DNA from 3 places in the Blautia sp. MSK.18.38 genome. Region 3 is predicted to be linked to each of the others. Evidence: riboswitches for the same ligand, from Rfam matches in the RefSeq annotation. Region 3 holds a riboswitch; each other region holds the start of a gene.
What was found. Region 3 has a riboswitch for cobalamin ahead of NE638_RS03995 (ABC transporter substrate-binding protein). Riboswitches for the same ligand answer to the same signal wherever they lie in the genome.
Positions count from the first base shown of each region.

Region 1: it holds a riboswitch for cobalamin, as region 3 does, so the genes downstream of both, nikB (nickel ABC transporter permease) here and NE638_RS03995 (ABC transporter substrate-binding protein) in region 3, are expected to answer to the same signal.
Region 2: it holds a riboswitch for cobalamin, as region 3 does, so the genes downstream of both, NE638_RS13275 (ABC transporter permease) here and NE638_RS03995 (ABC transporter substrate-binding protein) in region 3, are expected to answer to the same signal.

Region 1 is NZ_JANFYP010000015.1:59,248-62,534, forward strand. It holds gene NE638_RS10675 (ABC transporter substrate-binding protein) at 1-48, opposite strand, end outside; gene nikC (nickel transporter permease) at 106-936, opposite strand; gene nikB (nickel ABC transporter permease) at 937-1,875, opposite strand; cobalamin riboswitch at 2,060-2,248, opposite strand; gene NE638_RS10690 (M14 family metallopeptidase) at 2,534-3,287, opposite strand, start outside.
Region 2 is NZ_JANFYP010000022.1:7,893-11,179, forward strand. It holds gene NE638_RS13270 (MATE family efflux transporter) at 1-781, shown strand, start outside; cobalamin riboswitch at 929-1,102, shown strand; gene NE638_RS13275 (ABC transporter permease) at 1,239-2,168, shown strand; gene nikC (nickel transporter permease) at 2,184-3,047, shown strand; gene NE638_RS13285 (ABC transporter ATP-binding protein) at 3,028-3,287, shown strand, end outside.
Region 3 is NZ_JANFYP010000004.1:65,708-68,994, forward strand. It holds gene NE638_RS03990 (FecCD family ABC transporter permease) at 1-249, opposite strand, end outside; gene NE638_RS03995 (ABC transporter substrate-binding protein) at 264-1,358, opposite strand; cobalamin riboswitch at 1,462-1,757, opposite strand; gene pcrA (DNA helicase PcrA) at 1,856-3,287, opposite strand, start outside.

The DNA of each region.
Region 1 (3,287 bases), on a different contig from region 3:
ACATGCAAGTGTAGCAGCCAGCACTTTTTTAACTACATTATTTCTCATTTCATCCTCCTAAAGATAATAACTGATCATATGGTGTTGGTTTGTTACAGAGTTGTTTTATTGATCCTGACGCGGATCCAGTACATCACGGATGCTGTCTCCAAGCATGTTGAAAACAACAACACAGATCACGATAGCGATACCAGGGTAGATCATAAGCCATGGCGCCTTTGCCATGTAGGTTCTTCCTTCATTCAGCATCAGTCCCCACTCCGGTGTCGGCGCAGTTGCACCAAATCCCAGGAATGAAAGGGAAGCCAGCTCCAGCATCATAGTTCCGATATCTGCTGCCGCAGTTACCACCATCTGGGTTACCATGTTGGGAAGAATGTGTACAAGAAGAATTTTCCAGGTCTTTGTTCCGTTTACTATAGCTGCCTCTATGTAAAGACTCTTCTTGACTTTCAAGACCATACTTCGTGCAAGACGGGCATATTTTGTCCAGCTTACAGCCGCAATGGAGATAACGGCATTGACCAGGTTTGGTCCAAGCATGCCGGCAATGGCAATGGCCAGTACAAGCCCAGGGAAGGAGATCATCATATCTGCGATACGCATGATCACTGCATCCACAACGCCGCCGAAATATCCGGCAATAACTCCTAAAAATGTACCGATGACAAAGATCACCGCAACCAGACATAAGGTCATGATCAGAGAGGTTCTTGTTCCGAAGATAACACGGGAAAGAAGATCTCGTCCAAGCTTATCCGTTCCGAATAGATGAGCGGAGCTTGGCTCCTGCAGTGATTCGGTCATAACTGCATTCAGTGGATCATATGGTGAGAGCTGTGGCGCAAAGATCGCAATTCCGATCACCACGAGACCCAGAATGAAGAAAAGAGTGAACTGTTTATTTTCTTTGAATGTTCGTAATACCTTTTTCAATTATCTATCCTCCTTAAGTCTTGGATCGAGATAAGTATAGGACAGATCCACAAGCAGGTTGATGCACATGTACAGGATCGCGATCCAGAGTACATAGCCCTGTACAAGAGGATAGTCACGACAGGAAATTGCTTTTACTGCCATATTTCCCATTCCAGGCCAGTTGTAAATGATCTCTACAACTGCAGTACCTCCCAGAAGACTTCCAAGGGAAAGTCCCAGCAATGTTACCAGAGGAAGCATTACGTTAGGAAGGACGTGTTTCCAGAGAATAACGCTTTCCTTGATTCCACGCATTCTTGCACCTGTGACATAATCCTGGTGAAGTTCCTCCAGTACTGCACTTCTTACCTGTCTGGTATATTTTGCAGACATGGCAAGTGCAAGAGTCAGCGCCGGGAGGATCATGGATTTAAAATCAGTACTGCCTCCTGCAACATTGATCCAGCGAAGCTGAACACCAAAGATGCTGAGAAGGATCAGGCCCAGCCAGAAGCTTGGAACAGATACTCCCACAAAGGTAATTCCTCTCACAAAATAATCCGGGAATTTGTTCTGATATACAGCGGCCAGGATTCCAAGCGGTATGGAAATAATGACCATCATCAGAAGTGCCAGCAACGACATCCTCAGCGTCGGCCAGAAACAGGATACCAGTTTATCTGTTACCGGCATTTTGAAAGAATAGGACTGTCCCATATCTCCTGTAACAACACCCTTCAGCCAGGAACCATACTGCACGAGAAAGGGCTGATCAAGGCCAAGCTCATGTCTTGTCTGTTCCAGAAGCTCTGGTGTAGGAAGATTACCACACTCTGTCAGCATGATCTCCGCAGGATCACCAGGTGACAGATAGGTCAGTCCAAATGTGAAAAAGCTGATTCCAAATAATACAATGATGATCTGGAGAAATCTTTTTCCTACTTGTTTCTTTGTCACGTTTTACTCCTTTCCTCATTTGATGCGATTTTAACATTGCCGTTTTAATTTAGTTAGATAAAAGAAACTATTGGATTCTTAATATGCAGAATATGCATGGAATTTTAGAAAATTTGCACGAAAAAAGCCCGTGACGAAATACGGGCACACAAAATAAATATGCTTCCTATCTTCCGTAAGAATCATTTTAAAACAATTGCAAGCAGGTCTCCTGACTTAGGATCCTTACCCTCAGGCACCTTCCCGGTCTATTTCTCACGTACTCGACCAGTGGTACTTTGTCTGAGGATTCCCCCTTACAGTGACGGGATCGTACCGGATTTACACCGGTTTCCCTATTAATCCTCTCAGAACTTACAACGGCTGATGTGAAAATCAGCAAATGCTGTTAAATTACTGCAACATTATATGATAAAACTATAGTTTATGTCTATGGAAAAATGTTATATTTTTAGAAAACTCATAAATTTTGTTAAAGATGCTTGAATTGTATATATCCCCCATGGGGGATATGACAATTGGATTTATCTGATCTGCTAAAAAAAACACGGATTTTACCTCGCTGTTTTTACAAATAGAATAGCAAATGGTAAAACCCGGTTTTCTTACTGTTTCAATATGATTTCAGACAGAAGCGTTCTGAAAAGGTTGTTTACTATCAGGTCAGAGTCTCCGTGATCGCTGCATATGCGATCATTGGTCCGTCTTCAATAATGTTCAGACTGGCTGTTTGATAAAGTACGACTCCGTTTTCAGTTGCAATAGATGTGTAAAGTAAATTTCCATAGTAATCTTTCAGTTCACCCAGTTCTTCTCCCTTAAAGAAGTACTCTCCAGGCTTCTTGGATGGATACCAGCATCCGGTATACGGCGCATATTCATAGACTACATTTTCAAGAAGCATCTGACGGTAATGCTTCAGACCATGACATTTCTTTCCCTGGAGATGAAAAACAAGGTGACGGACGTCTCTTTTATCCTGTTCTACTTCCTCCCAGGTCCAGTAGCTGTGTCCGCCTCTTTCGATGAGAATACTTGGAATTCCAAGAGAAGAAGCATAATTGTAGGCGCCACCTGTGGCGGTTGTGGAACGGACCACATATTTTACGCCGATATGCCGTGCCATATGTAATGATTTCTCTGCTGTCTTTTCATCTACAACCCCTACATAATAAACATAGGGATGAAGCTGTTCGAACCCATCTCCGCTATGCAGGTCGATATAATAATCTGCTATGGAAAAAAGCTTTGTCACTATAGCATAGGCAATACGATCTGCAGCTGTTCCCTCAGGATCTCCGGGGAAAACGCGGTTCAGGTTCTTGCCATCCTCATAGACCAGACTCATGGTGCGATGCTCAAAGCCACTGACATTGACCAGTGGAACGATGATCACATTTCCCTTCAGTTCT
Region 2 (3,287 bases), on a different contig from region 3:
TGCCGGAGCAGCAGTGGCAACCGTTATCGCACAGGGATTTTCAGCCTTGTACTGTTTGATCGTATTACGTAAAATCCCGGATATCCGCCTGGAAAAGAAGGACTTTTACAGGCAGCCCTCTATGAGCCTGCGGCTTTTGGAACTGGCGGTTCCTCTTGCGATACAGAATGTGATCATCTCCGTGGGAGGACTTGTGGTACAGTATGTGATCAATGGATTTGGTTTTCTGTTTGTGGCGGGATTTACGGCATCGAACAAGCTGTATGGGGTTTTGGAGATGGCTGCCGTTTCATATGGATATGCTATTACAACCTATGTGGGCCAGAATCTTGGTGCAAAAAAATACCAGAGGATTCGAAAAGGCGTGCGCAGCGGCACTTATATGGCAGTGCTCACTTCGGCTTTCATTTCCGGCATGATGGTACTGTTTGGACGTAATGTACTGTCCCTGTTTGTATCCGGTGAACCGGATCAGACCCGACAGGTATTGGATATAGCATATAAGTATTTGTTTATTATGGCTGTCTTTTTGTGGGTGCTGTATCTGCTGTATGTGTATCGTTCCGCTATCCAGGGCCTGGGTAATACTTTGATTCCGCTTGCCAGCGGCATTGCAGAATTTATAATGCGTGTCAGTGTTGCGCTGCTGCTGCCAAAACTGATCGGTGAAGATGGAATATACTATGCAGAGATCTGTGCATGGAGCAGCGCAGCTGTTTTATTATTCGTAAGTTATATGATCATTATACGGAAATATAAAGAAGTCACCGTTCATACATAATGTTATTTACTTAAGAGATTTATAATAATACAGGCAGAAAATATCCGGGTTTCACTATGAAATGTTCAGATATTTTATATTTGACAAAAAACTATTTATATAAAAAGAAAAGTATGATATTATAATATTTATTCATTGCAACTATGAAAATTGAATAGTCAGAAGGGTGTACAAAGTACTTAATAAGGAATCTGGTGAAATGCCAGAACAGCCACCGCTACTGTGACAGGGACGAAAACCAAAATATCACTGGAGAGATCCGGGAAGATGGTAAGTAGGAAGAACTGGAGTCAGGAGACTTGCCTTTTTGACAGAAGAATTCTGATTCGGATGGGATACAGAAGGAATAAGCTCTGCCTGAGGTAGAGGTTTGTTTTTTGTGCTGATATGATGCTGGATCATATCAGCTTTTTTTATTTTAACCGAATAAACAGATGAAAAATGAGGAGAAATGAAAATGGGAAAAGTAATTGCAAAGCGTTTTATATTTATGATTCCGGTAGTGCTGGCGGTTACATTTATTATTTTTATGCTGAGTTTTATATCGGCAGGTGATGCGGCCAGAGTGCTGGCGGAGAAAAAATATGAGCATCCGTCACCGGAGCAGGTAGAAGAAGTACGGCATGAGGAAGGACTGGATCAGCCGGTGCTGGTACAATACGGGAAATGGCTGGATCAGGCACTTCATGGCGATTTTGGAAAATCATATTCTACCAGAAAACCGGCTTTTGAGGAATTAAAAAGATATTTTCCACAGACATTTAAACTGGCAGTTACTTCGTTTTTATTGTTGATGATCGTGTCAGTCCCTCTTGGAATTTTGTCGGCAATTTATGAAAACAGAGTTCTGGATAAAGTCATTCGCATTTTGTCGTCCCTCAGTGTATCTATGCCGTCTTTCTGGATCGGTCTGATGCTGCTCTATATATTTGGAGTAAAGCTAAAAGTGATTTCCGTGATCGGAGGAGATGCCGGAGGCATCCCGATTCTTGCGGCATTTGCCATGGATATCAGTTTCTTTGGAATTATGACGAGATTGATCCGTACCAATATGATACAGGTGCTGAAGCAGGATTACATACGTGCCAGCAGAGCTAAGGGATTGTCATCTGTAAATGTAATTTTGCGTCATGGTCTGAAAAATATCCTGATTCCTGTGCTGACACGTCTGGTATCAATTGTGATCGGTTTTTTCTGTGGCTCAGCTGTGATAGAAAGTATTTTTTCAATTCAGGGAATCGGAAATCTGGCATTGAAATCCGTGATCTCAAAAGACACTCCGGTGCTGCAATGTTTTATCTTTATTCTGGCTGTTGGCATTGTAGTATTAAATTTTCTTGTGGATATCGCCTATTCTGCGATTGACCGGCGAATCCAGTTAAAGTAAAGGAGAGATCATAGAATGGGAAGCAGAAGAAAGCAGAAAACAGAAAAAAGCATGATCCAGAATCTGTACTGGAAACAGGTATTCCGGTCACCGAAAACAAAAATAGGATTGATGGTGGTCATAATTTTTGCATTGGCAGCTATTTTTGCACCTGTACTGGCGCCGCATGATCCACTGCTTGTGGATGTTTCGATAAAATTAAAGAATCCGTCGGCGGCATATCCTTTAGGTACTGATCAGCTGGGACGATGTATTTTATCAAGACTTCTCTGGGGCAGCCGGTATTCACTGAGCTATAGCTTTACGGTGCTTCTGATTACTGTATGTGTCGGGGTGCCGATCGGACTGTTTGCCGGATATGTAGGTGGAAAAATCGATTCCATAATTATGAGGATCATTGATGTATTTATGGCTATGCCGGTCTTTATTGTGGCACTTGCCATTGCAGGAACCGTAGGAGCCAGCGGCGCTCATCTGATTCTGTCCTTATCGGTCGTATCCTGGGCAGAATATGCAAGGCTTGCCCGAGCATTGACACTTCAGGAAAAAAATAAAAATTATATGACCGCACTAAAAGCCGGCGGCTGCGGCCACGCAAGGATCATATTTAGGCATGTATTGAGAAATATCCTGCCATCTGTGATCGCACTGGCAACAATGGAAATCGGTTCGATCATTCTGTCAATTGCCGGTTTTTCCTTTATCGGCCTTGGTGTGCAGGCACCGACACCGGAATGGGGGATCATGCTCAGTGACAGTAGAAGTTATATCCAGACTTATCCAAGACTGATGTTTTATCCGGGCATACTGATCATGATCATTGTTCTGGCATTTAATTATCTGGGGGAGGGAATACAGAATGGAACAGCCCAAAAATGATGTCCTAAGGGTAAAAAGACTACATGTGGAGTTTCAGACATCTCACGGAATGGTTCATGCAGTAAAAGATGTCAGCCTGGAAGTAAAACGCGGAAGGATCCATGCTCTGGTGGGAGAAAGTGGAAGCGGCAAGTCAGTTACCTCTCTGACGATCATGAATCTGCTTGCAGGAAATGGAAAGGTGATATCCGGAGATGTGACACTGAACGAAAAGAGTCTTCTGAAGTTATCAGGAAAAGA
Region 3 (3,287 bases):
TCTAGGCAGCCGGATCAGCCACACAACATCATGAACTGCGCCTTCCGCATAGGCGGACAGACTTTTTATATGAAACAATTTATAAGCGATAACGCTGTATACATCCTTCAGTGACAGATCCGCATTTCCAAAAGTGATGGCTGCAAGTATGGAAAAAATAAGGAATCCTGCAAGTCCGATGAGAACTGCCACATACATGGATGTTCTGAGCACCTTATCTTTTTTTCTCTGTGAAGCTGTTTCTTTCACTGCATTTTCTCCGATCAGTCAAGATTTACGTCCGGATATAATCCCTTTGCAAAAGTTTCGATTCCGTCCTGGGTACGTGTTGCACTTGCATACATCTCACTGAGCATGATCGGGTAAACACGTCCGTTCTTTACTGCGTCAAGGCTCTTCAGGGACTCATCATCCTGGATCACTGCAAGCTGGCTGTTCTTAACAGTTTCCGGATCATCTCCTGCATATGGCATGTAAACCACAAAGATCACGTCAGGGTTGGCTGCGATGATATCCTCTTTTCCAACGGTGGAAGCATCCGGGTTTGCAAGAGTTGCGCCTAACTGTGTTACCATATCTCCGCCAAGGCTCTTTACGCCATAGTTTGTGATGTCATCTCCAAGAGGCTCCAATACCATTACGCTTGGTTTGTCTTTTACATCTGCAGTTGCAGTAAGAGTTTTGTCGATCACTGCTTTTGCATCATCAACGATAGCCTGTGCTTTGTCCTGTACATCGAAGATCTTTCCGATATTTAAGATATCTGTGAATTCATTTTCCAGTGTTCTGTCGCCGTCCGGACGAGTATTGGTGTTGTAGTAGGTGTTGCAGCCTTTGTCGATCCAGTCTGTTACATTTCCCAGATTCTCATCAGAGAAAAGAGAGCTCCAGGATAAGATCATATCCGGCTCCAGCATTGTTACAGTTTCAAGGGATGGGGTAAATTCGTCAAGATAATTTGTTTTTGAGAATGCTTCTTTGAGATCTTCCGGAACTTCATTATCAAGACCTGCGGTAGCTACCAGGTGGTCTTCCAGACCAAGTGCGAGCATAGTCTCAATGCTTCCCTGATATACAGCAAGGACTTTTTCCGGTGCTTTTTCATAAGTGGTTTCGATTTCGTTTCCATCGTAATCATAGGTTGTGATGGTCAGAGGATATTCTGTCTTGGTTGCCTCTGCGGAAGAATCTTCGGTGTCTGCAGACTCTGTACTGTCTTCTGCTGCCGGCTGATTGTCTTCCTTGATGGTCTCGGAGTCTGCTCTCTCTGCGGCATAAACAGCCGGAGCTGCTGATACGGTCATTGCCGCTGCCATTACCATTGCCATGATTCTTGTGGATACATACTTGTTTTTCATTTCATTTCCTCTCTTTTCGCCTGTTTTATCTCCTGTTGCCTATGGGTAACCGAAAAGATGGGGCTTCATAAAATCTGCACGGAACACTTTGTACGGAAGCTCCCACTTACATACTGTCAAGCAGGTTTCCTGACTTACAGACTCAGAAAAAACTCCGCAAAATAAAAACTGATACACCATTCATCTTTTAGCCGATCATGAATGATGTATCAGAATTTTCTCCAGAATCTCTCTGACATCGGGATTTCGCCTTCTCACATGAGTTTCTGCAATGGCATGTGAAATCCCTTCTTCTGTATACAGTGGCCGCAACCGCTCAGGCTTTTTACCCGATTCCCTCTCACAGTATCCGACAGCATATGTGCCGGTGATACTGTCCACTTCACAGCAATTCAATTACGCTGATACTGATTCTAACATACCGGTTTTCCAATTACAACCTTGAGGCCGGATTTTTACATTTTTTTGCAGAAATAGTCTGCCCGGAGAGATCCCTCTCAGATCTTTTTCAGCTTGGCAAAACCGGCGAACATTTTTTTCACGCCGACTTTGTCAAAGTCTACCGTCACTTCGTAGTCTCTGCCGCCGTCTGCGATATTTTTTACGATACCGACTCCGAATTTCACATGACGGACCGTGTCTCCCTCACCATAGTCCAGGCTGTCCGCCTTCTTCACTGTGAAATCTTTTTTCTGCAGGGTGCTCTTTGCCTGGAAATTCATTTTCATCTGGGCATAGGCGCTTTTCGGAGATACGATATCATCTACCCTGGGCTTTTTCTCCTGAATGGTATGTCCAAGATCTACCAGCTCCCGTGGAACCTCCCTTACAAAACGTGACACACGGTTATACTGAGTCTCCCCACGGATCATCCGCTGTTTTGCACAGGTTAAGGTCAGTTCCTTCATGGCACGGGTGATCCCCACATAACAGAGCCTTCGCTCCTCCTCGATATCCGACGGATCACCGGACCAGATGGAAGCATACCCCGGAAAAACACCGTCCTCCATTCCCACGATAAATACATTTGGGAATTCCAGTCCCTTGGCACTGTGAAGGGTCATCAGCAGCACATAATCCTGATCCGGATCAACAGAATCGATATCTGCCACCAGTGCGATCTCCTCCAGAAATGCAGAAAGTGTTGCCGGCTGTCCGGCCTCCTCCATGGCTTCCTGGAAGGATTCTGTCTTGGAGATCAGCTCATCGATATTTTCGATCCTCGCCTGGGCCTCCTCCGTTTTCTCTGCCTCCAGTTCCTTCACATAACCGGTAAGCTCAATGACCTCTTCCAGGGTTTCACGGACTGTATAGGCCTCTGCCTTACTTTTCAGTCCCTGGATAAAGGATACAAAATCATTGATCTTTCCTGCTGCCCTGCCAATGGACGGTACTTCCTCCACCACGCGGAGCGCATCGTAAAAGCTCAGGTTCATCATATCCGCATAGTCCTGGACACGGCCGATGCTGGTGAGTCCGATCCCTCTTTTTGGCACATTTAAGATCCTGCGCACAGCCAGATCATCACTGGCATTGTCAAGGGTCTTCAGATAGCTTAACAGATCCTTGATCTCTTTGCGGGCATAAAAGTTCACGCCGCCGACAATCTTATAAGGAACATTTGCCAGGAGAAATTTCTCCTCAAAGAGACGGGACTGGGCATTGGTCCGATAAAGTACTGCACAGTCCTTGTACTGGAATTTCCCGTTGCGGCGCCCCTGGATGATCTCTCCTGCAACATACTCCGCTTCCTCAAATCCGTTGTTGAACTGACGGAAATGTACTTTATCGCCCTCTTCGTTCTCTGTCCAGAGGCGTTTTTCCTTACGCTCTGTGTTGTTGACGATCACCTCATTGGCTGCATTGAGGATGTTCTGGGTAGAACGGTAATTCTGTTCCAGGCGCACCACCTTAGCCTCAGGAAAAACC